DNA from 3 places in the Rhizobium sp. 3T7 genome. Region 3 is predicted to be linked to each of the others. Evidence: predicted binding sites of a transcription regulator. Region 3 holds the regulator's gene; each other region holds the start of a gene.
What was found. Region 3 encodes LexA, which represses DNA repair genes until DNA is damaged. Its sites were predicted from a motif close to TGTTCNNNNTGTGTTCNG; they were not measured.

Region 1 (9,817 bases), on a different contig from region 3:
ACCTCTTGGCAGCCATGACATCGACAGACGAAGCCCCGACCGAGCCGGGGCTTCGCTTCTTGATGATCAAGCCGAGTAGTACATGTCGTACTCGACCGGATGCGGCGTCATCTCGAAGCGCATCACTTCGGCCATCTTCAGCTCGATGAAGGAATCGATCTGGTCATCATCGAAAACACCACCGGCCGTCAGGAACTTGCGGTCCTTGTCGAGGCTTTCCAGCGCTTCGCGCAGCGAGCCGCAGACCGTCGGGATCTTCTTCAGCTCCTTCGGCGGCAGGTCGTAAAGGTCCTTGTCCATGGCCTTGCCCGGATGGATCTTGTTCTTGATGCCATCGAGGCCGGCCATCAGCATCGCAGCGAAGGCGAGGTAGGGGTTAGCCATCGGATCCGGGAAGCGCACTTCGACGCGCTTTGCCTTCGGGTTGGTGCCGAACGGAATGCGGCACGAAGCGGAACGGTTGCGGGCCGAGTAGGCCAGCAGAACCGGTGCTTCATAGCCCGGGACGAGACGTTTGTAGGAGTTCGTCGACGGATTGGTGAAAGCGTTGATTGCCTTGGCGTGCTTGATGATGCCGCCGATGTAGTAGAGGCAGGTTTCGGACAGGCCTGCGTATTCGTCGCCCGCGAAGGTCGGCTTGCCGCCCTTCCAGATCGACTGATGCACGTGCATGCCCGAGCCGTTGTCGCCGAAGATCGGCTTCGGCATGAAGGTCGCCGTCTTGCCATAGGCGTTGGCGACCTGGTGCACGACGTACTTGTAGATCTGCATCTTATCGGCGTTGCGAACGAGCGTGTCGAACTTGATGCCGAGTTCGTGCTGGGCAGCAGCCACTTCATGGTGATGCTTTTCGACGACGACGCCCATTTCCGACAAAACCGTCAGCATTTCCGAACGCATGTCCTGGCAGCTGTCGATCGGCGGAACCGGGAAGTAGCCGCCCTTGACACGCGGACGGTGACCAAGGTTGCCTGTTTCATATTCGGTGTCGTCGTTTGACGGCAGCTCCGTGGAGTCAAGCTTGAAGCCGGTATTGTAGGGATCAGCTTTGTAGCGAACGTCGTCGAAAACGAAGAATTCTGCTTCCGGACCAACGAAGACGGTGTCGCCGATGCCGGATGCTTTCAGGTAAGCCTCAGCCTTCTTGGCAGTGCCGCGCGGATCGCGGTTATAGGCTTCGCCAGAAACCGGGTCGAGAATATCGCAAAGAATGACCATGGTGGACTGCGCGAAAAACGGGTCCATATGAACCGTTTCCGGGTCCGGCATCAGCACCATGTCGGATTCGTTAATGGCCTTCCAGCCAGCGATCGAGGAACCGTCGAACATGACGCCATCAGCGAACATGTCCTCGTCGACACAGACGACGTCCATCGTCACATGCTGCAGCTTGCCCTTTGGATCGGTGAAGCGCAGGTCCACGAACTTGACGTCGTTTTCCTTGATTTGCTTAAGAATTTCGCTTGCGGTCGCCATTAAATAGTTCCTTTATTTGAGATGACGATGGTTCGCCGGAAGGCGATAAAGTTAGATAGCGTCGATACCGGTTTCGCCGGTACGGATGCGGATAACCTCTTCGACATTGGACACGAAAATCTTGCCGTCGCCAATGCGGCCGGTTTGGGCGGCCTTGCGGATCGCGTCGATGACGGCTTCCGCGTTCTCATCTGCGAGAACGACTTCCACTTTCACCTTCGGTAGGAAATCGACGACATATTCCGCGCCACGGTAGAGTTCCGTATGGCCCTTCTGGCGACCGAAGCCCTTCGCTTCCGTAACTGTAATACCCTGCAGGCCAACTTCCTGAAGGGCTTCCTTCACTTCGTCGAGCTTGAAGGGCTTAATGATCGCTTCGATCTTTTTCATGAGAAAATGACTCTCCGCTTCTCCCGTTAAAAACAGGCTCAGGCCTGCTTTGCGTCATGATGCAGTTATCGTGCCAGTTGGGAAGCCGATTTTTCGAAAAACACCGCCAACCGTGCGAAAAAGTGCGCAACATCAGTGGTTTTCGCGTTTTTTTGGATAGAAACATTCGAAAATCGACGCACTGAAGGCAAATCCTCGCCAATTTCTGGAATATTTGCCCTCACTAATAATTCCAGACAAAGTACCGCGGAAGCCTCTCTTTTGTGCACTTGCATATTTTTTGATCTGCGCAGAGATCAATCGACCGGTTGTTATTTAGGCGATTTCTGTTTGAATGCGGTGATGACCGACGGAATCTCCGAATTGCTCCTTACCCCGGAAGACATGACAGCTGTTGACGCGGCGGCAGCCGCGTCCGGTATCGACAGCTATTCCCTTATGGAACGGGCGGGGGCCGCGGTAGCAGCCATTTTTCTGCGCGATTTTCCGACCGCCCTTCGCGCGGCCGTGCTTTGTGGACCTGGCAATAACGGGGGCGACGGCTATGTTGCCGCTCGTCGGCTGGTTGAGAGCGGTGTCGCTGTCGACGTATTCCAATTGGGCAAACCGGAAAGGCTCAAGGGAGATGCCGCCCGCGCGAGGGACAGTCTGGCGCCGACCAGCGCACAGCCGCTTGAGACGTATCAGCCGCGCAACGGCGATGTGGTTATCGATGCCCTGTTCGGGGCCGGCCTTGCCCGCGATGTTCCCGAGAACGTCTTCGAAGTGATTGGACGGGTGAAGGAGGCGCGGGTGCCGGTGATTGCCGTCGACCTGCCATCCGGCGTCGACGGTCGCACCGGAGCCATCCAAGGAGCGGCCTTTGTGGCGGATCGGACTGTGACCTTCATGACGCGGAAACCCGGTCATCTCTTGATGCCGGGGCGAGAGCTCTGCGGTGAACTGGAAGTCTTCGATATCGGCATACCCGCCCGCATCATCCGCGCTGAGAAGAAGCAACAGATTGCCGAGAACAGGCCAGAACGGTGGCGACATCTGCTGCCATCGAGCGGACTGGAAACACACAAATACAAGCGTGGCCACCTTGTCGTCTTCTCCGGTGAAGCGAGCAGGACCGGCGCTGCGCGGATGTCGGCGATGGCGGGGTTGAAGGCCGGGGCAGGGCTTGTGACAATCGCCGCGCCAGACGACGCATTGGGCGCCAATGCGGCGCACCTTACGGCGATCATGCTGCATGCGATCGACGATGAGGCGGCGCTCCGCGATTGGCTCCGCGACGAACGGCTACAGACATTCGTTCTTGGCCCCGGTTTTGGCGTCGGTGACAAGGCACGCCGGTTCGTGGCAGCGCTTTCCGAGCGGCATCTGGTGCTTGACGCCGACGGGCTTTCTTCGTTCAAGGATGCCCCGGACGAGCTGTTTTCAAGGTTCTACGGCAAGCCGCGGCTGGTGCTTACGCCACACCAAGGCGAGTTCGGCCGACTGTTTCCCGATATCGCCGCCGATGCGGCCATGGGGAAAGTCGAAAAGGCGCAGGCTGCAGCGGCGCGGGCGAACGCCGCAATCGTCTACAAAGGCTCCGATACCGTCATCGCATCGCCTGACGGCAGAGCTTATATCAACGTGAACGCCCCGGTTTGGCTCGCGACAGCCGGCTCCGGGGACGTCCTTGCCGGGATCATCGGAGCACTGATGGCCCAAGGCTTTCCCGCTTTCGAAGCGGCGGCTGCCGGCGTCTACATGCACGGAGAGGCTGGCGTGCGGGCCGGCAAAGGGCTGACCGCGGAAGAACTGGCAACGCATGTTCTTCCGCTCTAGGAACGGCGCTATTGTGCCGTCGCTTCCTGTAGGGCCATAGCCCCGAATGGCGCATTGACCTTGCCTTCGTGGATCATGAAGGCGAAAACGTCCCGCGGCTGCGCCGCGACCTTGCGGCTTGCATCGATCAGCGGCAGATCGTCTGGAAACTTGCCCTCCGCCCAGGTTTCGAGCCGCTTGGCCCAGGCCTTTAGATCGCTTGACGAATAGCATGTCCTGATGTCGTCCGAGCCCTTCTGGAGGCGGGCATAGACGAAGTCGGCCGTCACATCCGCGATCATCGGGTAATCGAAATGCTCGGCGCAAACAGGCGCGACTCCATACTTCGCAAGCAGCGCAACGAATTCCGGCACCTTGAACGAGTCGTGACGCACTTCGACGACATGCTTCAGAGACAAGCCATCCTGCTTGCTAGGCAGCAATTTCAGAAAGCCTTCAAAGTCCTCCGGATCGAACTTCTTCGTCGGCGCGAACTGCCAGAGGATTGGCCCCAGGTGAGGGCCGAGCTCAGTTAGACCCTGGGTCAGAAAGCGCTCCATAGACTCGCCGGCTTCCGTCAGCACGCGGCGATTGGTGACAAAGCGACTGGCCTTAAGCGAAAATACGAACCCGTCAGGTACATCCGCGGCCCATTTGGCGAAGGTCTCCGGCTTCTGCGAGCTGTAGTAGGTGCCGTTGATCTCAATGACTTTGAGCTTGCGGCTTGCATAATTCAGTTCGTCTTTCTGCTTCAGGTCCCCGGGGTAGAAATGATCCCGCCATGCCTCGAAGGTCCAGCCGCCGATGCCGACGCGAATATTGCCGGATTTCGTCATTTCTTCCTCCTCTGATTATATCTGTACGCTGACTTGCTTTGCCATATCGACGATCACCCATCCTGGCCAATGCGGATGCTCGCGGCGACCCGTTTCCTAAAGCCAAACGCGCCGTAGAGCGCAATATCCCGTTCCATGCGCGCATTTGTGTAGAGACGAACTTCCGGAAGCCCCCATTCCCGCGCCGTCTCTTCCGCCCATCGCAGAATGGCAACACCGTGGCCAGCACCCTGGAATCTCGGGGCGACGGCAATGCTGTAGAGCATCATATGGTCTGGGTGCCGCTCGACGACGGCTAACCCTGCAAGCTCGCCTTGCACTTCCCGCAGCCATACCTCACCGCGACCAATGCGCGGTGCGTAATTCTCGCTGACCGGGATCGGTGGACGCCCGAGGAGACGCGTGTACGGAGTATAGGCTTCGGCGGTCAGCGCTCCGACCGCCTGCAGATCACCGAGCGACGCCGCCCTCAGCATCACTCGGCTGCCACTACAGCTTTTCGAGCAGGGCGCCGCTCAAGCAACTCCTTTAAGAACTGGCCGGTATAGGACCGCTCCTCCTTGACGATCGCTTCCGGCGTGCCGACGGCAACGATCTCACCGCCGCCATCACCGCCTTCCGGACCGAAATCAAGAATCCAGTCCGCGGTCTTGATGACCTCGAGATTGTGCTCGATGACGACGACCGAATTGCCCTGATTGACCAGCTCCTGCAGCATTTCCAAAAGCTTGGCGACGTCGTGGAAATGCAGGCCGGTCGTCGGTTCGTCCAGGATATAGAGCGTGCGGCCTGTCGACCTCTTCGACAGCTCCTTTGCCAGCTTGACGCGCTGCGCCTCGCCACCCGACAGCGTATTCGCTTGCTGTCCGACCTTGATGTAACCGAGGCCGACATCCTTCAACGCTTGCAACTTGTCCCGCACGGCCGGGACGGCGGCGAAGAAATCGACACCTTCTTCTACCGTCATATCGAGCACGTCAGCAATCGACTTGTGCTTAAACGTAACGTCAAGCGTCTCCCTGTTGTAGCGCTTGCCGTGGCAGACATCGCAGGTGACGTAGACGTCAGGCAAGAAATGCATCTCGATCTTGATGACGCCGTCACCCTGGCAGGCTTCGCAGCGACCACCCTTGACGTTGAACGAGAAGCGCCCGGGCTGATAGCCTCGCGCCTTCGCTTCCGGAAGGCCTGCAAACCAGTCGCGGATCGGGGTGAACGCGCCCGTATAGGTCGCCGGGTTGGAGCGCGGCGTGCGGCCGATCGGCGACTGATCGATATCGATAACCTTGTCGATATGCTCGAAACCGTCGATGCGATCATGATCGGCCGGAATTTCGCGGGCGCCCATGACGCGACGCGCAGCCGATTTATACAGCGTCTCGATCAGGAATGTGGATTTTCCACCACCGGATACCCCGGTGACCGCCGTAAAGACCCCGAGCGGGATGGAAGCCGTGATACTCTTCAAATTGTTGCCGCGGGCACCGACAACCTTGATCTCCTTGCCCTTCTTGGGCTTGCGCCGCTCGTCGGGAACCGGAACGCCCAGTTCGCCGGAAAGATATTTCCCGGTCAGCGACCTCGGGTTTGCCATGATCTCCTGTGGTGTGCCGTGGGCAATCACTTGACCACCATGGATGCCGGCCGCTGGACCGATGTCGACGACGTCGTCGGCGGTCAAGATCGCGTCCTCGTCATGCTCGACCACGATCACGGTATTGCCGATATCGCGAAGGTGCTTCAGCGTATCGAGCAGTCGGGCGTTATCGCGCTGATGCAGGCCGATCGATGGTTCGTCGAGGACATACAATACACCGGTCAGACCGGAACCAATCTGTGACGCCAACCGGATACGCTGACTTTCGCCGCCCGACAGGGTGCCGGAGTTTCGCGACAGACTGAGGTAATCCAGGCCGACGTCATTGAGGAAGCGCAGGCGGTCGCGGATCTCCTTGAGTATGCGGACCGCGATCTCGTTCTGCTTGGCGCTCAGCGACTGCGGCAGGACCTCGAACCAGTCACGGGCGACGCGGATCGACATATCGGTCACCTGGCCGATATGCAGCGTATTGATCTTGACGGCAAGCGCCTCGGGCTTCAGGCGGAAACCGCCGCAGGACGGGCAGGGTGCGGCCGACATGAAGCGCTCGATTTCTTCGCGCGCCCAGGCGGAATCCGTCTCTTTCCAGCGACGCTCGAGATTGGTGATGATGCCTTCGAAGTTCTTGTGCGTGGTATAGGACCGTGCACCATCGGCATAATGGAATTCGATCTTCTCGTCGGTGCCATTCAAGATGACGTCCTTGGCCTTATCGGACAGATCGTTCCAACGGGCGCCAAGCTTGAAGCCGTAATGCTTGCCGAGGGCTTCGAGCGTCTGATTGTAATAGGGTGAGGTCGACTTCGCCCATGGCGCAATGGCGCCATCGCGCAACGTGCGCTCGGGTTCGGGCACGATCAGGTTGGCGTCGATCTTCTGCTGGGCGCCAAGGCCGTCGCAGGTCGGGCAGGCGCCGGCTGGATTGTTGAACGAAAAAAGCCGCGGCTCGATCTCGGGAATGGTGAAGCCCGACACCGGACAGGCGAACTTTTCCGAAAAGAGAACGCGTTCATGCGTTTCGTTGAGCGACTTGTTGGCCGAGCCGCCGGCGGCGGTCTCTTCCGGCGGCAGCGGCTTGTCGGCGAATTCCGCGACAGCCAAGCCGTCGGCAAGCCTCAGCGAAGTCTCGAAGCTGTCGGCAAGTCGCGAAGCCATATCCGGTCGCACGACAATGCGGTCGACCACGACGTCGATGTCATGCTTGTACTTCTTGTCGAGAGCCGGCACGTCCGCGATCTCGTAGAACTGACCGTCGACCTTGACGCGCTGGAAGCCCTTCTTCATCAGGTCCGCGAGTTCTTTCTTGTATTCGCCCTTACGCCCGCGCACGAGCGGCGCGAGAATGTAAAGACGCGTGCCTTCTCCGAACTCCAGCACGCGATCGACCATCTGGCTGACCGTCTGGCTCTCGATCGGCAGCCCGGTCGCAGGCGAATAAGGCACGCCGACGCGGGCAAAGAGCAGACGCATATAGTCGTAGATTTCGGTCACCGTGCCAACCGTCGAGCGTGGATTGCGCGAGGTCGTCTTCTGCTCGATCGAAATCGCGGGCGACAGGCCGTCGATCTGATCGACGTCGGGCTTCTGCATCATTTCAAGGAACTGGCGCGCATAGGCCGAAAGGCTTTCGACATAGCGCCGCTGCCCTTCGGCATAGATCGTGTCAAAGGCAAGCGACGATTTTCCGGACCCCGAAAGGCCGGTCATGACGATAAGTTTGTTTCGCGGCAGATCGAGATCGATGCCCTTCAAATTGTGCTCGCGCGCGCCGCGGATGGAAATCGTCTTCAGTTCGCTCATCGTCTTCTGCTTCTGTGCTGGAACAAGCCCCTTATTTAGTGATGCCGGCTGGCGAGTCGAGGCTGAATGTCCGTCCGCTGCAAGGTTTTCGATTCGGTTGACAAGATCATAGGGATAAATTAGAACAAAGAAAGAACAAATTCCTTGTGGATGAACCGGTGATGGACGCCCATCACCGGTGCTCTATGGTTTAAGGTGCACCGATTGTTTCAAGCGCCGCCGGGCAGGGCGGCAGGTAAGGTGAAAGTATGGCTGGCAGCGTAAACAAGGTAATTCTGATCGGAAACGTGGGCGCCGACCCCGAAATCCGGCGGACCCAGGATGGCCGGCCGATCGCCAACCTTCGCATCGCAACGTCCGAGACCTGGCGTGACCGCAACTCCGGCGAACGCCGCGAGAAGACGGAATGGCATACGGTCGTGGTCTTCAATGAGGGCCTCTGCAAGGTCGTCGAGCAGTATGTGAAGAAGGGTGCCAAACTCTACATCGAAGGCGCGCTGCAGACCCGCAAGTGGCAGGACCAGAACGGCCAGGACCGCTATTCGACGGAAGTCGTTCTGCAGGGCTTTAACTCGACGCTGACGATGCTCGACGGTCGCGGCGAGGGCGGGGGCGCAAGCTCCGGCTTTGGCGGTGGTCGTGGCAGCAATGCCGGCGGTGACTTCGGCGGCGGCGATGATTACGGCGCGCCCTCGCAATCGTCTGGCCGCGGCAGCGGTGGAAACTTCTCGCGCGATCTCGATGACGATATCCCGTTCTGATCGCAGCGCAACGTTGGTGACATCAGCTCGACGGCGCGCTGCAAAGTGCGCCGTCTTTTTTGATCTCAGAGCCGGGGGGCGCACAGGTCGTCCCGCCGCGTCAGCTTTGAGAGGTCCAGATGCACCTCCGCTCGCAGAAATTGTCATTGCTACCTGACGGTGGAATAGGCGGGCACAAACGCAATGTCCGCGCTGCAAGGTGGCGTCTCGCTGCTGCAACAAAGTGATCCATTTTCTGCGCCTTAGCCGAATTGGCTAACAAACCGTAGGCATTGTAAGAGATTCTAATCTAAGTAGCAGTGTCTCCCTCTCCAAAAGGATAGGTGCGGCAGGGTTTCCAAATTGAGGGGCTAGCACGATATTTCGTGTCATGAGAGAAATAGGTTCCCAATTTGGATTGCTCACGACCAGCGCAGCACGGCGAATGGTCAGCGAGGATTTATTGGAACTCGGTTTGGATCTCGACCGCCTAAGTGAAGATCATTTGCGGAGGCTCTGGGCCGAATTCAAATCGATCCGGGCGCAAGAGACGCATGTGAGGTCGATCGCGATCCGGATCTTCGTCTGGTATATCGTTGAAAGCAAGTTGTTCAACTCGTCCGCGATGCGCAGATCCGGTGCTGTCGGCAGATCAATTGCAACCATGCGGGCATGGACAGCCAGCGATCCGGCTCTAGAGCCAGTTGTCGTCCGTGAAGCCGAGGCAATAAAGCTCTTTCTTTACCAGATATTTGAGAACGCCGCGGCCCCCCGAGGAACGATCGTGGAAGCGCAAACGCGGTTGCTGCAGGCATAGAACGCAAGTGCGAGGGTCGCTGCACTCGCGGTTGCCGCAAGAGAAACCCTGGCTCAATCTAGCCAGCCGGCATCGTCCCCAGCGTGGACTTCAAGCCATCGACCACGAACTGCGTGGCAAGCGCAGCCAGGATGACGCCGAGAAGTCGGGTCAGAATTGCGCGCCCCGTAACGCCGAGGAAGCGATCGAGCCGGTCGGCAATCAGCAGCGCCAGAAACAGCAGCAGCAAGCTTGATGCAATGACGATGATCAATTGCGCACGCTCGAGTGAACCCTGCATCGACCCAGCAATCAGGATCGTTGCCGAAATGGCGCCAGGACCGGCGATAAGGGGAATCGCCAAGGGAAAGACCGAAATATT
Region 2 (9,817 bases), on a different contig from region 3:
CTTGCGGAAGGTCTCGATGACGCTGTGCGTCTCATCCTTCGTCGCCCCGACGCAGGTGAGATGCGATGCCGTGGCAAGGGGAGTCTCGGCGAGAAAGCGCGAGACGGTCGCCAGCGTCGGTGCCTTGGTGGTGCCGCCGGCGCCGTAGGTTACCGATACGAAGTCAGGATCCCAGTCCTGCAGCTCGCTGACCGTGTTCCACAGCTGACCTTCCATCTCTTCCGACTTCGGCGGAAAGAACTCGAAGGAAATACCGATCTTGCGGCGCGCGGCGCTGTTCAAAGCCATATGATTATCTCCCGGCAAATATGGGTTCGGCGCCTTCGCTCGCTGAGGAGGCTATGAGACGCCGGGGGTCGCGCGCAAGCCAGACGGTGACGGTGAGCCCCTGCCCGCTTTGATGACCCGGATGAAGGTCGACGACCTGCTCGACATCCAGCCCCGCCTTCCGCAGCCAGTCGGATATCGACTGATGCGAGAAGCCGAGGCGAACATGCGCATGCTCGTCACGAAGGTATTCCAGCCCATGCGGTGCCAGATCGATAATGACCAACCGCCCGCCCGGCCGCAGCATACGCGCCGCCTCGGAGATCGCGATCTCGGGCTGATCGAAAAAGTGCAGCACCTGGTGGATCGTGACCACGTCGAAATCCTGCGCCTCGAACGGCAGGTTCAGGATATCGGCGTGACGAACCGATGCCTTGGTGATCCCTGATTTGTCGAGATTGGCACGCGCCACGCTCAGCATATCGCGGCTGGCGTCCACGCCGATCGCCCGGCGATAGAGGCCGGACAGGAGTTCAAGGATGCGACCCGTCCCGGTGCCAAGGTCGAGGAGCGAGTCAATCGGCTGGCTGCCGAGCAGCCGAATGACGGCGGCATCGACCTCTTCATCGGCGGCATGCAGCCGGCGAAGCTCGTCCCACTCGGCGGCGTTGCGGCTGAAATAGGCCTGTGCGCGCTCCGCCCGCTGGCGCTTCACCGCAGCCAGGCGCTCGCTGTCACGCAGGATCACCGGATCATTCTCGGAAGCATGCGCCAACAGACTGCGGACGAAAATGACTGCCTTGCCATCCTGACGCAGCCTGAAATAAGCCCAGGCGCCCTCCTGGTAGCGGTCGATGAGATCCGCTTCGCCGAGCAGCTTCAGGTGGCGAGAGATGCGAGGTTGGGACTGGCCGAGGATTTCGGTAAGATCAGTGACCGTCAGGTCTCCCGCCGCGAGCAGGGCCAGCAGTCGTAGACGTGTCGGCTCACCGGCCGCCCTGAGGACGTCCACCAACGCATCCAGTCCGAGTCTGATAGGCTCACCCATATCCGATCCAATCAACATATAAAGATATCTTTATGTGAATCGAGAGGGCGTGGCAAGACGCAATTCAATCCGTTCACGAAATTAGCTGCTCGGATCGCGACATCAATGCGCGCAAAAAAAGCCCCGGCGAACCGGGGCTTCAACGCTTAAAGCCAATATCCGATGATCAGCGCGTCAAGCGCTTGTAGGTCACGCGCTTCGGATTGACCGAATCGGCCCCGAGGCGGCGGATCTTGTCCTGCTCGTACTCTTCGAAGTTACCTTCGAACCACTCGACGTGGCTGTCACCTTCAAAGGCGAGGATGTGCGTGGCCAGACGGTCAAGGAACATGCGATCGTGGCTGATGATAACGGCGCAGCCGGCAAAATTCTCGAGCGCATCCTCAAGGGCTGCCAGCGTTTCCGTGTCGAGGTCGTTGGTCGGTTCGTCGAGCAGAATGACATTGCCGCCGGCCTTCAGCATCTTGGCGAGGTGCACGCGGTTGCGCTGACCGCCCGAAAGCGTGCCGACCTTCTGCTGCTGGTCGCCGCCCTTGAAATTGAAGGCGCCGCAATAGGCGCGCGAATTCACTTCGTGCTTGCCGAGCTTGATGATGTCGTTGCCGCCGGAGATTTCCTCCCAGACGGTCTTGTTGCCGGCGAGCGCGTCGCGGCTCTGGTCGACATAGCCGAGGTCGACAGTCTCACCGATGCGAATGTCACCGCTATCGGGCTTTTCCTGGCCGGTGATCATGCGAAACAACGTCGTCTTGCCGGCACCGTTCGGACCGATGACACCCACGATGCCACCGGGCGGCAGCTTGAAGGTCAGGTTCTCGATCAGCATGGTATCGCCGTAGCCCTTGGTGAGGTTCTCCGCTTCAATAACCACCTGGCCGAGACGCTCGCCGACGGGGATGACGATCTGCGCATCGCCGGGGCGACGGGCGTCGGCCGCAGCGACCAGTTCGTCGTAAGCGCGGATACGGGCCTTGGACTTCGCCTGACGCGCCTTCGGGCTGGAGGCGATCCACTCCTGCTCGCGGCTGATCGCCTTCTGGCGGGAGGCCTCTTCGCGGCCCTCCTGCTGCATGCGCTTCGCCTTCGCCTGCAGGTAGGCCGAATAATTGCCTTCGTACGGGATACCACGGCCACGGTCGAGCTCGAGGATCCAGCCTGTGACGTTGTCGAGGAAGTAGCGGTCGTGGGTAATCATCAGGACGGCGCCCGGATATTCGCGCAGGTGCTTTTCAAGCCAGGCGATGGTCTCGGCGTCGAGGTGGTTGGTCGGTTCGTCGAGCAGCAGCAGATCAGGCTGCGCAAGCAGCAGGCGGCAGAGCGCGACGCGGCGCTTTTCGCCACCCGAGAGCTTTTCGACCGAGGACTCGCCGGGCGGGCAGCGCAGCGCGTCCATCGCCATTTCCACCTGGCTTTCGAGGTCCCAGAGGTTCTGGCTGTCGATGACGTCCTGGAGCTTAGCGCCCTCTTCCGCCGTCTCGTCGGAGTAGTTCATCATCAGCTCGTTGTAGCGGTCGAGGATCGCCTTTTTCGGGGCAACGCCTTCCATGACGTTCTCAAGGACCGTCTTGGAAGCATCGAGCTGTGGTTCCTGCGCGAGGTAACCGAGCGTTGCGCCGTCGGCCAGCCATGCCTCGCCAGTATATTCCTTATCGAGGCCCGCCATGATGCGCAGCACGGTCGACTTACCAGCACCGTTCGGGCCGAGAATACCGATCTTGGCATCCGGATAGAAAGAAAGGTGGATGTTCTCCAGCACCTTCTTGTTGCCGTAAGCCTTGTTGAGGCCGGCCATATGGTAGATGAACTGACGTGCCATTGATAATTCGCTCCGCGGGGGATTTAAGTTTTGCCGCTATGTAGGCGAATTGAGCCAAAGGAGCAACGCGCGAGGGCCAAAAACCGGAGGCTTTTGCAACCGTCGTCGGGATCGGAACCTGGCACGCTGCTCTGTAGTCGCCTTGTATGGCCTAAAGGTCGACGGACCGGACTTGGTTTTTGGTGAGCGGGATCAAAAGCCGGCGGCGTCCACGACGCCCTCATTGCAGCCGAACGACGTCCGCCCTGCCCCTTGGATAAGGTCGCGCAGGCTCGTTTCGCCATTCGATGTCGCGGCTTCCGAAAGACCGATCGTGAGTTCGCTGATGACGCGGTTTCCACCGGCACGCCGGCAGCTCATCTTGACGCGATCTCCGGCGCCAGCGCCAAAGCTTTTGTCAAACACGGCCTTGATCGCCTCCGCCGTCAGCGGCTTGCCGATATTGGTCGCGAACAGATCGCGGACCGCCGAAGCATTGAGCTCGTCGATCAGCCGGACAGACGTGGCGAAATAGTCGTCAGCACTCAGCTTGGTGCAGGTACCGTGTTTGATCCACTCATGCCGCTCCAGGCCGGATTGCGTTCCAGGCATCGCCTTTGCGAGTGCGGTCTTGGTCGCAGCAGACAGCTCCACCGCCGGCAGCTTGTTCCAGTCTCCGTCCTTGTCCGCGGCGCGCAGGTCGCCGGAGACGTCGCAATAATCCTTGCGCATCGGCCATAGCCCGTGCAGCGAGAAATTGGTCGCATCGAACCTGTCCTTGGTCTGGCTGCCGCATTCCGGTTTGCGCTGGTTGGTTTCGCAAAAGGCAGGCTGCCAGCTGGCCGCCAGAACGAAGCGCGTTCTTCCGGCGGCATCCTGGGCTCCCGCAACGCCGGCAGCCGCGATCGCCATCAGGAGTGCAGCCATACGCAGAAATGCATTGTTCATTTTCATCCCCACAAGGAACAATTCATGAACAAGAAATCACGCCGGCTTTATTTTCACAACCCTCAATCCGTAGGATGCGAAAAATCCGGTCGCATAAATATTTGGATGTGTTGCATTTCCCGGGCGATCTGATCTTCTCCCGCCAATGGGAGGATATGATGTTTGCAGATACGCAACGCCTTGAAACGGCGAACGCCTCGCTTGGATTTCATCACGAACCGGCGCAATCCGAGGCACGCGGAATTATCCTTGTCTCCCATGGACTGGCCGAGCATTCCAAGCGTTACGCCCGCTTTGCGGTGGCGATAGCGGCGCGTGGCTACCATGTCTTCGCCTTCGATCACCGTGGGCATGGCGAGACGACCGCGGCCGACGCACCGATCGGGCGTTTTGCGCGCAGGGAAGGCATAAGGCAGGTGATCGATGATGTCGGTTCGGTCCGCGACCACGCCGTGACACAGTATCCCGGTCTACCAGTCATTCTTTTCGGACATTCGATGGGAGGCCTCATTGCGCTTAACGCGGCAGTCACGCATCCGGAGAAATATGACGCCCTCGCCGTCTGGAACTCCAATTTCAACCCCGGCTTATCAGGACGGGCCGCGCAGGCGATCCTGCTCGCCGAACGTGCACTGAAGGGCTCTGATGTTCCGAGCGGCATCCTGCCGAAGCTTACCTTCAGCACCTGGGGCAAATCCATCGCCGGCCGTCGAACCGACTTCGATTGGCTAAGCCGCGATCCTGCCGAAGTCGACAAGTATATCGCGGACCCGCTGTGCGGCTTCGATGCCTCGGTGTCACTCTGGCTCGATATTTTCGAACTCACATTTCGCGCCCCGCAAATGACGCATCTGGAACAACTGCCGAAGCAGACGCCAATCCATCTTGTCGGCGGCGGGCAGGATCCGGCAACAGATGGCGGAAAAGCGGTGATCTGGTTGTCAAACCATTTGAAAGCCCATGGCTTCTCCCGTATCACGACGCAGATATATCAGGACATGCGCCACGAAACGCTGAATGAAATTGGAGCGGACGCGGCCATCGCTGCATTCGCCGATTGGTGCGACGAAGCGATCGCAAGATTCTGAACTGAAGGATTTTGCGATGAGCAATGGTATTTCTTTCCGCCCCGCAGCCGCTTCGGAGGTCTCGACCGGCATTCTGCTGATGTTCCTGTCGGTGCTCGTCTCGCCAATCATCGACATCTTTTCCAAGCTCGCAATAGCTACGATTCCCGCGGCAGAAATCACGGCCGCGCGCTTCGTCGTGCAGGCCCTCTGCATGCTGCCGATCGTCATCTGGCGCGGAAGCTGGAAGACCTTCGCCTGGCGCGCCAACATCTTTCATGCCATACGAGGCGCCATCATAACCATCTCCATGGTCTCCTTTGTTACGACGCTGAGGTACATGCCGGTTGCCGATGCCATCGCGATTTTCTTCGTCGAACCCATCATATTGACGATCCTGAGCAGCATCTTCCTCAAGGAGACAATCGGTTGGCGCCGCTACGCCGCCTGCGGCGTCGGCTTTTTCGGCGCGATGCTGATCATCCAGCCAAGCTTCCAAGAGGTCGGCTACGTCGCGCTTCTGCCTGTCGTCAGCGCCTTCTGCATCGCCATCTTCGCCTTGATGACCCGCGTGCTTTCGCATCGGGAAGATCCGTGGGCGATGCAGCTTCAGATGGGCATCTGGGGCCTGCTGTTCTGCGCCATCCTGCTGGCTTTCGGCAGCGCGACGGGTTCCGACGTCTTTGACGCGGTGATGCCGGATGGCCGTGGCTACCTCTACCTGCTCGGCGTCGGTGTCACGGCGGCCATCGCCGGCATCTTCGGCGTCTATGCCTACCGTGCAGCGCCCGCCTCGACATTGGCGCCACTGCAGTATTTCGAGATCGTGTCGGCCACCGTCTTCGCCTGGCTCGTCTTCGGCGACTTTCCGGATGCGCTCAAGTGGCTCGGCATCTTCATCATCATCGCATCGGGCTTGTACATCATCTGGCGCGAGCGACGCTTTGCATCGAAGCCGGTATCCGATACACCTCAATCGGCCCTGGCGCCCTGATCTGCTCGTGAGAGGAACATGACAGACAATCAGCCCCAAAAGCCGCCGCTGTCCGGCATCCGCGTCATCGAGCTTGCACGCGTGCTTGCAGGTCCATGGGCGGGCCAGATGCTGGCCGATCTCGGCGCCGACGTGATCAAGGTCGAAAACCCAGATGGCGGCGATGACACCCGGCACTGGGGACCACCCTTTGTCGAGGGTGCCGACGGCGAAAACCTCTCCGCCGCCTATTACCACGCTGCCAACCGCGGAAAGCGTTCGATCACCGCCGACCTGAAGCGTGAAGAGGATCAAGAACTGGTCCGCCGCCTTATCGCCACGGCCGATGTCGTCATCGAGAACTTCAAGCTCGGCGGGCTCGTGAAATACGGTCTCGATTACGAAAGCCTGAAGGAAATCAACCCGAGGCTTGTCTATTGCTCGATCACCGGCTTCGGCCAGAACGGTCCCTATGCCAGCCGGGCAGGCTATGACTATATCGTTCAGGGCATGTCCGGCTTCATGTCGATCACCGGCGAGCCGGACGGACAGCCGATGAAAGCAGGCGTTGCGACCGCCGACATCTTTACCGGCATCTACGCGGTCGCAGCCATCGAGGCAGCGCTCATCCACGCGCAGAGGACCGGCGAAGGGCAGCTGGTCGACATGGCGCTGCTCGACGTCCAGTCGGCCGTGCTCGCTAACCAGAACATGAATTATCTCGTGTCCGGCCGTGCCCCGACGCGACTTGGAAACGCGCATCCGAATATTTCGCCCTATGAAGTCGTGCCGGCCGCCGATGGCTATCTGATCCTCGCGGTCGGCAATGACGGCCAGTTCCGACGCCTGTGCGCGATCCTCGGCCTTGAGGGCATTGCCGACGATCCGAGCTTTTCGACGAACCAGGCGCGCGTAGCGAACCGTGACGAGGTTCGCAGGCTGATTTCGACCGAAACGTTGAGATGGCAGAAGGCCGACCTGCTGCGGGCCTGCGAGACGGACGCCGTTCCGGCCGGCGCGATCAATACCATCGAGGAAATGTTTGCGGATCCACAAATCCAGGCGCGTGGGTTGCGGGTAGATCTCGCCGACGCAACGGGTACCGTCATTCCCGGCGTCAGGACGCCGGTCGTGCTCTCGCAGACGCCCTTGCGTTATGAGCGGCCGAGCCCGCGGCTGGGAGAGCATCAGGAGGAGGTTCTGGCGGAGCTCGCCGAACTGGAGGAGAAAAGATCATCATGAGAAGAACCGGCGGGGAACTGATCGTCGAGGCCTTGAAAGCGAATGGGGTGAAACGCCTCTCCTGCGTGCCCGGCGAGAGTTTCCTTGCCGTTCTCGATGCGCTTTATGACAGCGACATCTGCGTGGTGGTCTGCCGTCAGGAGGGTGGCGCGGCCATGATGGCCGATGCCTGGGGCAGGCTCACCGGCGAGCCCGGCATCTGCATGGTAACGCGCGGGCCTGGCGCCACGAACGCCACGGCCGGGCTGCATATCGCCAGGCAGGATTCCATTCCGATGATCCTCTTCATCGGGCAGGTCCAGCGCGACGCCCGCGAGCGAGAGGCTTTTCAGGAGGTCGAGTTCCGCCGCGCCCTCACCGAATTCAGCAAGTGGGTGGGCGAGATCGACGATGCTGCTCGCATTCCCGAGTTCGTCACCCGCGCATTTGCGATCGCCACGTCAGGCCGTCCCGGCCCCGTCGTCTTATCACTGCCCGAGGACATGCTGCGCGACGAAGTGGAGGCGCCCCGCGCCAAGCGCTATTCGCGCGTCGAAGCGCATCCCGGTCGTCGTCAGATTGACGACCTTTACCTGCGACTGCTCAAGGCGGAGCGACCGATGGTCATCGTCGGCGGCACACGCTGGGATGCGGATGCCGTCGCCGATATGAAAACCTTCTCGGAACGCTTCGCCCTGCCCGTCGGATGCTCGTTCCGTCGGCAGATGCTGTTTGATCATCGACACCCCAACTATGCCGGTGATGTCGGCATCGGCATCAACCCTGCACTGGCGAAGGAAATCAAGGAAAGCGACCTGCTGATCCTGCTTGGCGGGCGCATGTCGGAAATGCCCTCCTCCGGCTATACGCTCATCGACATCCCCTATCCGCAACAATCGCTCGTCCACATTCATCCGGATCCCTCAGAACTTGGCCGTGTCTACAGGCCCGACCTCGCAATCTGCGCGAGCCCGAGTGATTTCGTTGCGGATCTTGCTGATCTCGAGGCACCAACCGAACTCAGATGGGCAGAGCGCACCGAACGGATGCACCAGGCCTACATTGCGTGGTCGACACCGCCGCAGAGCGGTCCCGGCCCAGTCCATATGGGGCCGATCATGGAGTGGATCGAGGCAAATACGCGCCCCGATGCAATCTTCACCAATGGCGCCGGAAACTATGCCACCTGGCTGCATCGGTTCCATCGTTTCCGTCAGTTCAACACCCAGGCGGCACCGACATCAGGCTCCATGGGTTACGGCCTGCCGGCCGCGGTTGCTGCCAAGCAGCTCTTTCCCGAACGCGAGGTCATCTGTTTCGCCGGGGACGGCTGCTTCCTGATGCACGGCCAGGAATTTGCGACCGCCATTCGCTATAACCTGCCCATCATCGCCATTGTCATCAACAACGGCATATACGGCACCATCCGCATGCATCAGGAGCGCGAGTATCCCGGTCGCGTCAGCTGCACCGACCTCACGAACCCGGACTTTGCCTCGCTTGCGCGCGCTTACGGTGGCCATGGGGAAACGGTCGAGACGACGGAAAGCTTCGCGGCCGCCTTTGAGCGCGCACGAGCGAGCGGCAAGCCCTCGATCATCGAGGTAAAGCTCGATCCGGAAGCCATTACCCCGACGCGCACGCTTTCCGAAATCGCCCAAACAAAAAGCCGGTGAGCGAACCCACCGGCCTTCGAATTCGCAATGCCGCCGACTTAGTCGAGGGCGGCCGTAACCGTGAACTCGACCTTGTACTTCGGCGCAGCAAGCTTGGCTTCGCTGGTCGCGCGAGCCGGCGTGTTGGCCGGATCGACCCAGGCTTCCCAGGCAGCGTTCATTTCGGCGAAGTAGGACATGTCGGAGAGATAGATCAAGGTCTGCAGGATCTTCGACTTGTTCGAGCCGGCTGCAGCGAGCAGGCGATCGACTTCTGCTAACGCTGACTTGCACTGCTCGGTGACGCTTTCGCCTTCGCCGACCTGGCCAGCGAGGTAAACGGTGTTGCCGTGGACAACTGCACCGCTCATGCGGGCGCCGGCGTCGATACGCTTGATGCTCATGATGTTCTCCTGTTTGCGAAACGAACGACGCCGCTGGAATCGAGCAGCGCCGGATTTGGTTTGCCGATCGGCACTAGGCGCGAATGTGGTGCGTCTTCTGATAGATCGCGGTCGAGCGGGCGCCCGAGCGGCAGTAGCCGAGCATCGGGCGCGGGAATTCATCGAGCGCATCAACCATCCCCGTGATCGCCTCTTCGGTAACACCCATCGGGCCGACCGGCACATGTGCGATATCGAGGCCGAGTTCCTTGGCGCGCGCTGCTACCGGTGCATACGGCGTCTGGTCCGGGCTTTCGTCGTCCGGGCGATGGCAGACGATCGATTTGAAGCCCATGGCCTTGATCTGATCGAGATCCTCGACCGAAATCTGACCGGAAACCGAATACTCGTCGTCGATCTGGCGAATGTCCATCGCTAATCCTCCTGAAATCGTGGGCTG
Region 3 (9,817 bases):
GGACTGGATAGGGGATTGCCATCCTGGGGGCTAGCGTGAGCGAGGCTTCACTGAAAGTTGCCATTATTGTTGGAGAGGTTTCGGGCGACCTCTTGGGCGCGGACCTGATCGCCGCCTTGAAACGGCAGTTTCCTGGCAGTGTGGAATTGATCGGCGTCGGTGGCGAGGGGCTGGAGGCGCAGGGCCTGCGCTCGCTTTTCGATTTCTCCGAACTGCAGGTCATGGGCATCACGCAGGTTCTTTCGAAACTGCCACGGCTGGTTCGGCGTATTGGTGAGACGGCGACGACGATCATAGCCGCGAAGCCTGATGTGCTTATTATAGTCGATAGTCCCGACTTCACTCATAGGGTCGCAAAGCGCGTGCGAACGGCGCTGCCCGACCTGCCGGTTGTTAATTATGTTTGTCCCAGCGTATGGGCGTGGAAAGAATACCGCGCGCAGCGCATGCGCGCCTATGTCGACCAGGTGCTGGCGGTCTTGCCCTTTGAGCCGGAAGTGATGCGCAAGTTGGGCGGTCCGCCAACGACCTACGTCGGTCACCGTTTGACCGCCGATCCGAACCTGCTGGGCGCGCGACGCCAGCGCGAGCAGACGAAACCTCGAAACGAAAGCGACCGCAAGACGGTGATGTTGCTGCCGGGTTCGCGCTCGTCCGAGATCATGAAGCTGCTGCCGCATTTTGGCGATGCCGTGAGCGAGCTAGTGGCCCGCAACGGAGATGTGCGCTTCGTTTTGCCGACCATGCCGCGCCGCGAATCCATGATCCGTGATCTCGTCAAGGATTGGACGACCAAGCCCGAGATCGTGACGGGCGCGGAGCAGAAGTGGCAGGCATTCGCTGAAGCGGATGCGGCCATGGCCGCATCCGGGACTGTCGTGCTCGAGCTGGCACTGACGGGGGTTCCCTGCATTTCGGCCTACAAGACGGACTGGATCATCAAGCTCATGACCAGCAAGATCAAAACGTGGAGCGCGGCTCTCCCGAACCTGATCGCCGATTACGCGATTGTACCCGAATATATCAATGACGTGGTCCGCGGCGGCAGCTTTGCACGCTGGATGGAGAAGCTTTCGGCAGACACCTTGCCGCGGCGGGCGATGATGGAGGGGTTTGACGTTCTCTGGCAGAGGATGCAGACCGAGAAGCCGCCCGGAGAACACGCGGCAGAGATCGTTCTCGACGTCCTTCAAAAGAAAAAGCCCGGCCATTTCTGACCGGGCTTTTTGCTGTCTGCTATCGCAGTTTAGCGCTTGGAGACCGGCAGGTAATCACGCTGCGGCTCGCCGATGTAGAGCTGGCGCGGGCGACCGATACGCTGTTCCGGATCTTCGATCATCTCATTCCACTGGGCAATCCAGCCGACCGTGCGAGCGAGAGCAAACAGCACGGTGAACATGGTCGTGGGGAAGCCGAGGGCCTTCAGCGTGATGCCCGAGTAGAAGTCGATGTTCGGATAGAGCTTCTTCTCGATGAAGTATTCATCGGTCAGTGCGATGCGCTCGAGTTCCATCGCGACTTCGAGCAACGGATCGTCCTTGACGCCGAGTTCGCCGAGAACCTCATGCGTCGTCTTCTGCATGATCTTGGCGCGCGGATCGTAGTTCTTGTAGACGCGGTGACCGAAGCCCATCAGACGGAACGGATCGTTCTTGTCCTTGGCGCGGGCAATGTATTCCGGAATACGGTCAACGGTGCCGATCTCGGTGAGCATGTTCAGCGCAGCTTCATTGGCGCCGCCGTGAGCCGGGCCCCAGAGGCATGCAATGCCGGCCGCGATGCAGGCAAACGGGTTTGCGCCCGACGAGCCGGCGAGGCGGACGGTCGAGGTCGAAGCGTTCTGCTCATGATCGGCATGCAGGATGAAGATGCGGTCCATGGCGCGGGCCAGCACCGGATTGACCACATATTCCTCGCAGGGAACTGCGAAGCACATGCGCAGGAAGTTCGAGGCGTAGTCGAGATCGTTCTTCGGGTAAACGAAGGGCTGGCCGATGTGATACTTGTAGGCCATGGCAGCGAGCGTCGGCATCTTGGCGATCATCCGCAGGCTTGCGACCATGCGCTGATGCGGATCCGTGATGTCGGTGGAATCATGGTAGAAGGCCGACAGCGCGCCGACGCAGCCGCACATGACGGCCATCGGATGCGCGTCGCGGCGGAAGCCAGTGAAGAACCGGCTCATCTGCTCATGCACCATCGTGTGATGCGTGACGCGATAGTCGAAATCCTTCTTCTGGGCAGCGGTCGGCAGTTCTCCGTAGAGAAGCAGGTAGCAGACCTCGAGGAAGTCGCCGTGCTCGGCAAGTTGCTCGATCGGATAACCGCGATGAAGCAATACGCCGGCATCACCATCGATATACGTGATTTTCGATTCACAGGATGCGGTCGAGGTGAAACCAGGATCGTACGTGAAGGAAGCCGTATTCTTGTACAGGGCGCCGATATCGATGACATCAGGGCCAATCGTGCCGCTCTTGACGGCGAGATCGACTGATTTATCACCGATTTTCAGTGTTGCGCTTTGTTCCGTCATTCTGATCCTCCAAACTGGCGGTTGGCGCCATAAAAGCGCCATAGGGTTAAGCGTCGTCGACGATAGCTATATGATCGCGCGCCGAATGCCAAGTTACCGTGGTGCCATTTTGTGCATTGCAGTATCAACTTTTGGGCACTGCTGCGATGAACCCTGCGCATAGCAGAAGCTAATGATAATCCTTGGCTTTTCTGACTTCCGATTTTCCTTCAGATTTCAATCGATTATTGTTGCTTCAAGCCTCGCGAGCTTGCATTGTGGTTGCAAGGGCCGCTACTTTTGGGCGCAGATGCATGCCGGGGTTGAAGCCATTTGAGGTGAGAGACCCGGCGCCGATGCGCCTGCTCGTGCGGCAGAGCGTTATTTTCTCCGGGCTCAATCTGCTCCCAAGCCTCCGCGCCTTCCGCACGCAATCACTCGTTTCCTGGCCAGCGCGGCGTACGACCGACTCTCGGCTGCTCATCGTGGTTTCGACGGGTTGTGGCAACGGAGATGGAACATGGGCGGTTCTTCCTGTTCTCTCCGGTCTTCCTCGGGACTGGCGCGGTTCTCTGCCTGGTGCACCGCCACGCATGATAGCGGCTACGTCCTGACAATCGTCGAAAACCCTGTGTACTTCGGCGCTGCGTGCGACACCGCCGATATTGTCGCAACGCCTGCTCGCCTGACGGAATGCCGGTCGGGCGCACTGCTATTCACCGGCGAAACCTTGCGCCGCTCGGGCACCGCTGAGATACGGATAGATGTGGAGCACCCATCGTGACGGCCGCGTATACCACGCTTGATCACCCCTGGATGCGGCATCAGGCATACAACTGGCGAAGCGGTACGTTTGACGACGAGCTGCCCGCCGTTAGTGATAACGGCGAATGAGGCCGACCAGCTTGCCCTGAACCTTGACGCGGTCGGGTCCGAAAATGCGCGTTTCATAAGCCGGGTTCGCGGCCTCAAGCGCAATGGAGGCGCCCTTGCGGCGGAAACGTTTGAGGGTCGCTTCCTCGTCATCGACGAGTGCGACGACGATGTCGCCGGCATTTGCCGTGCTGGCGTTGCGGATGATCACCGTGTCGCCGTCGAAGATGCCGGCTTCGATCATCGAGTCGCCCTTCACCTCAAGCGCATAGTGCTCGCCCGGGCCAAGCATGTCGGCCGGAACTGTAATGTCGTGGGTATTGTTCTGGATTGCAGAAATCGGCACGCCGGCAGCTATCCGCCCCATCACCGGTACGGAAGCCGAGCTGTCGTTGTCGGCATGCGCAGCCGGCTTCGGAGGCGCAACCGGCTGCGGTTTGCCGAGGCTGCCTTCGATAACGCTCGGCGAAAAGCCGCGGCGGGGCTGCAGGCTCGGATTGTAAGCCTCCGGCAGCTTGATGACCTCCAATGCGCGGGCCCGATTAGGCAGTCGGCGAATGAAGCCCCGTTCTTCGAGCGCGGTAATCAGCCGGTGGATGCCTGACTTGGACGCGAGATCCAAGGCGTCCTTCATTTCGTCGAAAGACGGAGGGACACCGGATTCCTTCATTCGCTCGTGAATGAAGAGAAGAAGCTCCTGTTGCTTGCGCGTCAGCATCGAAGTTGAACCCCAGAGTCGTGAAACAAAGCCAGAACAGACACTATATGTTCCATATGTGTTCCGCAAGTACCTAAATGTTCATAAAACTTGCCTGCAACTTGCTCCGTTTTTGCGTCGCATTTGAGTGAAAGCGTAGAAGGGGGTTGCATTGTTGCCTTGCCCGGCGCACATCTTCGCAAATTCCGGAGAGTTTGCCATGAGCGAAGCACATCCGCTGGACCACATCGTGCTGCCGGTCTCCAATATCGGACTTGCGCGCGAGCGCTTGGGAAAGCTGGGATTCACCGTCGCGCCCGATGCCCGGCATCCTTTTGGAACCGAGAACGCCTGCATATTCTTCGCCGACGAAACATACCTGGAACCCTTGGGCGTCGCCAGCGCGGAGCTGCACGAGGCGTCGGCGAAGAAAGGCAATGTCTTCACTGCGCGTGACCGGGCTTTCCGATTTCGATGCGGGGATGATGGGTTCTCCGCGGTGGTCTTTGCGACCGCCGATGCTGATCGCGACCACGCCCGGTTCCTTGCCGAAAAGATCAATGGCGGCGAGATGCTGCAGTTCGAGCGGCCGATGAAGATGCCTGACGGCTCTCAGGTCACCGCTGCGTTCAAGCTCGCGTTCGCGGTCGATCTGCGGGCTCCGGATTTTTTCTTTTTTACGTGCCAACGCGTCAATCCGCTGCCGGCTGACCGTAGAGCGCTGCAAAAGCACGCAAATGGCGTGGGTGGGATCGCAGAGATTGTTCTTGGCGCGCCGGACCCAAAAGCATTTGCGCCATTTGTGCGTGCTGCGGCGCACGGCCTCCCGGTGACCAACGAGGCCTTTGGCGCGAGTGTGACAACTCCGAACGCCAGAGTGAGCGTTCTCTCCCCAGATGGATTGGATGCCTACTTCGATATTCCGGCACCTTCAAACGATCGCGGCCTGCGTGGCGTCGCCATTGTCTTCAAGGTCAGTGATCTCGCCGTGACAGAAGCGCATTTGGCTGCTAACGGGATGACTTACACGCGCAAGAACAATCGAATTCTGGTGAAGGCGGCGCCCGGTCAGGGCGCGCTCTTCGCCTTCGAGGAGAAACGATGAGCCAGACAAATTCCGAAGTCGTGATCGGCGAAGGCGCCGGCCGCGTCACCTTTTCGAATGCCGGCAAGCTGTCCCTGATTGCCGGGCCTTGCCAGATGGAGAGCCGCGACCATGCCTTCATGGTCGCCGGTGTATTGAAGGAACTCTGCGACAAACTTGGTCTCGGCCTCGTCTACAAGTCCTCGTTCGACAAGGCAAACCGCACCTCGCTGTCGGCGCAGCGCGGCGTAGGTCTTGAAAAGGCGCTGGAGGTCTTTTCGGACCTCAAGAAGGAATACGGCTTTCCGGTTCTGACCGACATCCACACCGAGGAGCAGTGCGCCGAGGTGGCGACGGTCGTCGACGTCCTGCAGATCCCGGCCTTCCTGAGCCGTCAAACCGATCTGTTAGTGGCAGCCGCGAAGACCGGCCGAGCCATTAACGTCAAGAAGGGACAGTTCCTGGCGCCTTGGGACATGAAGAACGTTCTCAACAAGCTGAACGCGACCGGAAACCCGAATATTCTGCTTTGCGAACGCGGCGCCTCGTTCGGCTACAACACACTGGTTTCCGACATGCGTTCGCTGCCAATCATGGCGGCGATGGGTGCTCCAGTCGTTTTCGATGCGACGCATTCGGTGCAGCAGCCGGGCGGGCAGGGCGGTTCGAGCGGCGGCCAGCGCGAATTCGTGGAGACGCTGGCACGGGCAGCCGTTGCGGTTGGCGTCGCCGGTGTCTTCGTAGAAACGCACGAAGATCCTGACAATGCGCCATCCGACGGGCCGAACATGGTGTATCTGAAGGATATGCCGCGGCTGCTCGAAAAGCTGCTGGCCTTCGACGGGATTGCAAAGGCCGCCTGAAACCGGCAGACGGTGTCGGCCGTCAACCGGCGAGCGCCATCCTTTTGTGGGAGGGATATCCCATGGTCACAGACTTTCCCGTTTCGTCGAGACAGAAACGGGACAGCAGGTGATTGAGGTGCACCGCCTCGTCGCCCAGCTCTCGGCAGGCGGCGCTGGTTTGCTCGACCATCGCCGCGTTCTGCTGCGTGACGCTGTCCATCGTGTTGATGGCGGCATTGACTTCCAGGAGCGCGGTGGTTTGTTCGGCGGAAGAACGCACGATCCCCTCGATCAGCGCCGTGACCTTGAGAATCTGCTGATCGATATTGCCGAGTGCTTCGCCTGTGCGGTTGACAAGGCCGACGCCTGCTGAAACCTGGCTGGAAGAGGTCTCGATCAACTGTTTGATTTCTTTCGCCAGATTGGCGGACCGACCGGCAAGGTCGCGCACTTCCTGTGCAACGACGGCAAAGCCCTTTCCGGCCTCACCTGCGCGGGCGGCCTCCACTCCGGCATTGAGTGCGAGGAGGTTGGTCTGGAAGGCGATTTCGTCGATGACGTTGATGATTTGGCCGATCTGTGCGGATGATGTCTCGATCTTCTCCATCGCGGCCACCGCCTCGTGCACGACGGTCGCCGAGTAGCTTGCGCTTTCCTTGGTCGCCGTCATCATCGCGTTGGCTTCGTTGGCCCGTTCCGATGAATTCTTGACGGTGACCGTGATCTGGTCGAGCGCCGAGGCTGCTTGCTCCAGTGAGGCGGCCTGATGTTCCGTTCGCCGGGCCAGATCATCCGTGCTCGACGCGATTTCGCTCGAGCCGGTCCTTACCGTATTCGTGACGGCTGAGATTTCTTTCATTGCGCCGGAAAGTGTACGGATGCTCGAGTTGAACTCCTCGCGCAGCTTCTCATAGGTCGCTTCGAAGGGCTCGCTGAGTTGGAAAGAGAGGTCGCCGCCGGAAAGGCGCTCCAGACCGCGGCTCAGACTGGTGATGACGCGCTCGCGGGCGGCTTCCTCGTCTGCCTTGGTGGCGGCGAGCGCCGCATCGCGCTGTGTCTGGACCTGGCGTTCGGCATCCTGGCGCTCACGGATATTGTTCCGTTCCTCGGCGGCGTCACGGAACACGGTGACGGCGCGCGCCATCTCGCCGATCTCGTCGGCGCGGCGGCTGAAGGGCACTTCCTTCGAATAATCGCCGGCGGCAAGGATCGCCATATAGTCGCGCATTGCTGAGAGTGGCACGATAGCGCGTCGACGGAAGACGTAAAGGCCGCCGAGCAACAGGCAAAACGAGACAGCGGCTGCCGCGAGCGTGATGGTGGAGAGGATGCGGGTTTGTTCGGCGGCATCCTTTTCGGCAGCAGCCAGGAAAGCGTTCGCCATATCCACGAGCTTGTTGACGGCTTCTTCATGAATATGGAAATTCGTTGAAAGCTTCTCGAAAGCCGCCGGGATGACGGCGTCGTCGTTCTTGAGAATGGCTGGGGCGAGTTCTTCTGCCATCACCTTCCAGAACACGTCGCCTTTGACGAGGACATCGCTCAGGAGTTTTTCCTTGAGGTCGGCGCTGAGTGCTGTTTCCGACCAATATTTGCGGCGATCCTCATAGGCGGGCTTCAGGACAGTCTGGATGCGCTCGATATTCTTCCGCGCGACTTCAGGACGCTGCACCGCCTCAAGTGCAAGCATGTAGGATTCAACGATATAGAGAGGTGGCGGCAGGATATCGGCAACGAGATCCTTTCCGTAGACGATCTGCCTATACATTTCGCCGTTCACCCGCAGCTTGTTGAAGGCGTAATTCTGAATGCCGATCGAAGTGATCAATCCTGCGGTGATGACGGCCGCGAAGATGGCAAGGCTGCGAGCAATATTGAGTTTCATCCGGCGCCCCGTGAATTCTAATAGCAAACAGGTGTTGTTTATTGAAATGGCTTGGAGTTTGGAGGGATTTACGATCCCTATAAACAGGCGGGCTTGAACCGCATAAGGAAGTGCATCATGCAATACTACTTGCCGGAGGACAGGCAGTATTTCCTCATCGAGTATTAATTGTAATATTAATTGGTTACTGATCGATAAATTTGCAACCACATTGAATGCGGTGACTTGTTTTCAAAACCTGAAGTTTCGAAACACTGGAGCAGGGCAGCGGAAGGATGCCGCGACGCGCCTCTTCAAAAGCCTGACATATTCGCGCGATAGGTCCGTGACGTGCCGTGTGTCGTCGGTGTGGCATTGTAATTTGCGTGCCTTCGATTAAACAGGCTTCGAACGATTTATCCACCCTCGAGCAGGAAGAGCCGATGACCGCAATTACCGACATTATCGCCCGCGAGATTCTCGACAGCCGTGGCAACCCGACCGTCGAAGTCGATGTCTATCTCGAAGATGGCAGCATGGGCCGCGCGGCGGTGCCGTCGGGCGCTTCGACCGGTGCTCACGAAGCCGTCGAAGTACGTGATGGCGGCAAGCGCTATCTCGGCAAGGGTGTTGAAAAGGCCGTCGAAGCCGCCAACACGGAAATCTTCGACGCGATCGGTGGCATCGACGCCGAAAACCAGATCCAGATTGACAATATCATGATCGAGCTGGACGGCACACCGAACAAGTCGCGTCTCGGTGCCAACGCTATCCTCGGCGTGTCGCTCGCCGTTGCCAAGGCGGCTGCTCAGGCTTCCGGCCTGCCGCTTTACCGCTATCTCGGCGGTGCGAGCGCCCATCTTCTGCCGGTTCCGATGATGAACATCATCAACGGTGGTGCGCATGCCGACAATCCGATCGACTTCCAGGAATTCATGATCCTGCCGGTCGGCGCCGATTCCATCCGCGAAGCCGTCCGCATGGGCTCGGAAGTCTTCCACGTCCTTAAGAAGGAATTGTCGGCTCAGGGTCACAACACCAACGTCGGCGACGAAGGTGGCTTCGCGCCGGGCTTGAAGAGCGCGCCTGAAGCCCTCGACTTCATCATGAAGTCCATCGAGAAAGCCGGCTACAAGCCGGGCGACGACATCAGCCTCGGCCTCGACTGCGCCTCGACGGAATTTTTCAAGGATGGCAAGTACGTTCTCGAAGGCGAAGGTCGCACGCTGGAATCGGGTGCCATGGCCGAATATCTTGCACAGCTCGCGGCCCAGTACCCTATCATCTCGATCGAAGACGGCATGGCCGAAGATGATTGGGACGGCTGGAAGGCTCTGACGGATCTGGCCGGAAAGAAGGTTCAGCTGGTCGGCGACGATCTCTTCGTCACCAACTCGGCCCGTCTTCGCGACGGTATCCGCATGGGTGTTGCCAACTCGATCCTCGTCAAGGTCAACCAGATCGGCTCGCTGACGGAAACCCTCGACGCCGTCAACACTGCTCACAAGGCTGCCTACACTGCGGTCATGTCGCACCGGTCGGGCGAAACCGAAGATTCGACGATTGCCGATCTGGCCGTTGCCACCAACTGCGGTCAGATCAAGACCGGTTCGCTATCGCGTTCGGATCGTCTTGCCAAGTACAACCAGCTGATCCGCATCGAAGAAGGCCTCGGCCCGCAGGCCCGCTATGCCGGCCGTTCAATCATCCGCGGCTAATCGCATCTGATTTCAACGACTTCGAACCCGCGTCCCAAAGGCGCGGGTTTTTTCTTGCTTGATTTTTCATAGTCAACGGACAGTTAATCTCTGCCCGGTAGTCTTGGACGCATCGAGGTAATGCGTTCGAGCGTGCGTTTATGTGGACAAAGCATCACAAAAAGAAAAAGATCGGTCGTTTCGTCGTTCCGGCGATGACGGTCGCGTTTCTCTCCTACTTC

Region 1: the regulator LexA is predicted to act here: its motif matches at 8,020-8,037, upstream of uvrA (excinuclease ABC subunit UvrA).
Region 2: the regulator LexA is predicted to act here: its motif matches at 4,072-4,089, upstream of K9B32_RS00275 (ribonuclease T2 family protein).

The regions. Positions count from the first base shown of each region.
Region 1 is NZ_JAIQXS010000026.1:12,478-22,294, reverse strand. It holds gene glnA (type I glutamate--ammonia ligase) at 67-1,476, opposite strand; gene K9B32_RS25475 (P-II family nitrogen regulator) at 1,528-1,866, opposite strand; gene K9B32_RS25470 (NAD(P)H-hydrate dehydratase) at 2,209-3,684, shown strand; gene K9B32_RS25465 (DUF72 domain-containing protein) at 3,693-4,499, opposite strand; partial or broken gene K9B32_RS25460 (GNAT family N-acetyltransferase) at 4,515-4,975, opposite strand; gene uvrA (excinuclease ABC subunit UvrA) at 4,975-7,899, opposite strand; gene K9B32_RS25450 (single-stranded DNA-binding protein) at 8,148-8,660, shown strand; gene K9B32_RS25445 (hypothetical protein) at 9,085-9,456, shown strand; gene K9B32_RS25440 (MarC family protein) at 9,515-9,817, opposite strand, start outside.
Region 2 is NZ_JAIQXS010000001.1:49,034-58,850, reverse strand. It holds gene metF (methylenetetrahydrofolate reductase [NAD(P)H]) at 1-288, opposite strand, end outside; gene K9B32_RS00285 (ArsR/SmtB family transcription factor) at 293-1,315, opposite strand; gene ettA (energy-dependent translational throttle protein EttA) at 1,482-3,131, opposite strand; gene K9B32_RS00275 (ribonuclease T2 family protein) at 3,324-4,058, opposite strand; gene K9B32_RS00270 (alpha/beta hydrolase) at 4,217-5,146, shown strand; gene K9B32_RS00265 (DMT family transporter) at 5,163-6,119, shown strand; gene K9B32_RS00260 (CaiB/BaiF CoA transferase family protein) at 6,138-7,340, shown strand; gene K9B32_RS00255 (thiamine pyrophosphate-binding protein) at 7,337-8,995, shown strand; gene K9B32_RS00250 (RidA family protein) at 9,034-9,378, opposite strand; gene K9B32_RS00245 (TIGR01244 family sulfur transferase) at 9,452-9,790, opposite strand.
Region 3 is NZ_JAIQXS010000016.1:51,803-61,619, forward strand. It holds gene K9B32_RS20535 (LpxI family protein) at 1-39, shown strand, start outside; gene lpxB (lipid-A-disaccharide synthase) at 36-1,217, shown strand; gene gltA (citrate synthase) at 1,247-2,536, opposite strand; gene K9B32_RS20550 (hypothetical protein) at 3,036-3,299, shown strand; gene lexA (transcriptional repressor LexA) at 3,390-4,106, opposite strand; gene K9B32_RS20560 (VOC family protein) at 4,306-5,190, shown strand; gene kdsA (3-deoxy-8-phosphooctulonate synthase) at 5,187-6,032, shown strand; gene K9B32_RS20570 (methyl-accepting chemotaxis protein) at 6,055-7,899, opposite strand; gene eno (phosphopyruvate hydratase) at 8,322-9,596, shown strand; gene K9B32_RS20580 (FtsB family cell division protein) at 9,737-9,817, shown strand, end outside.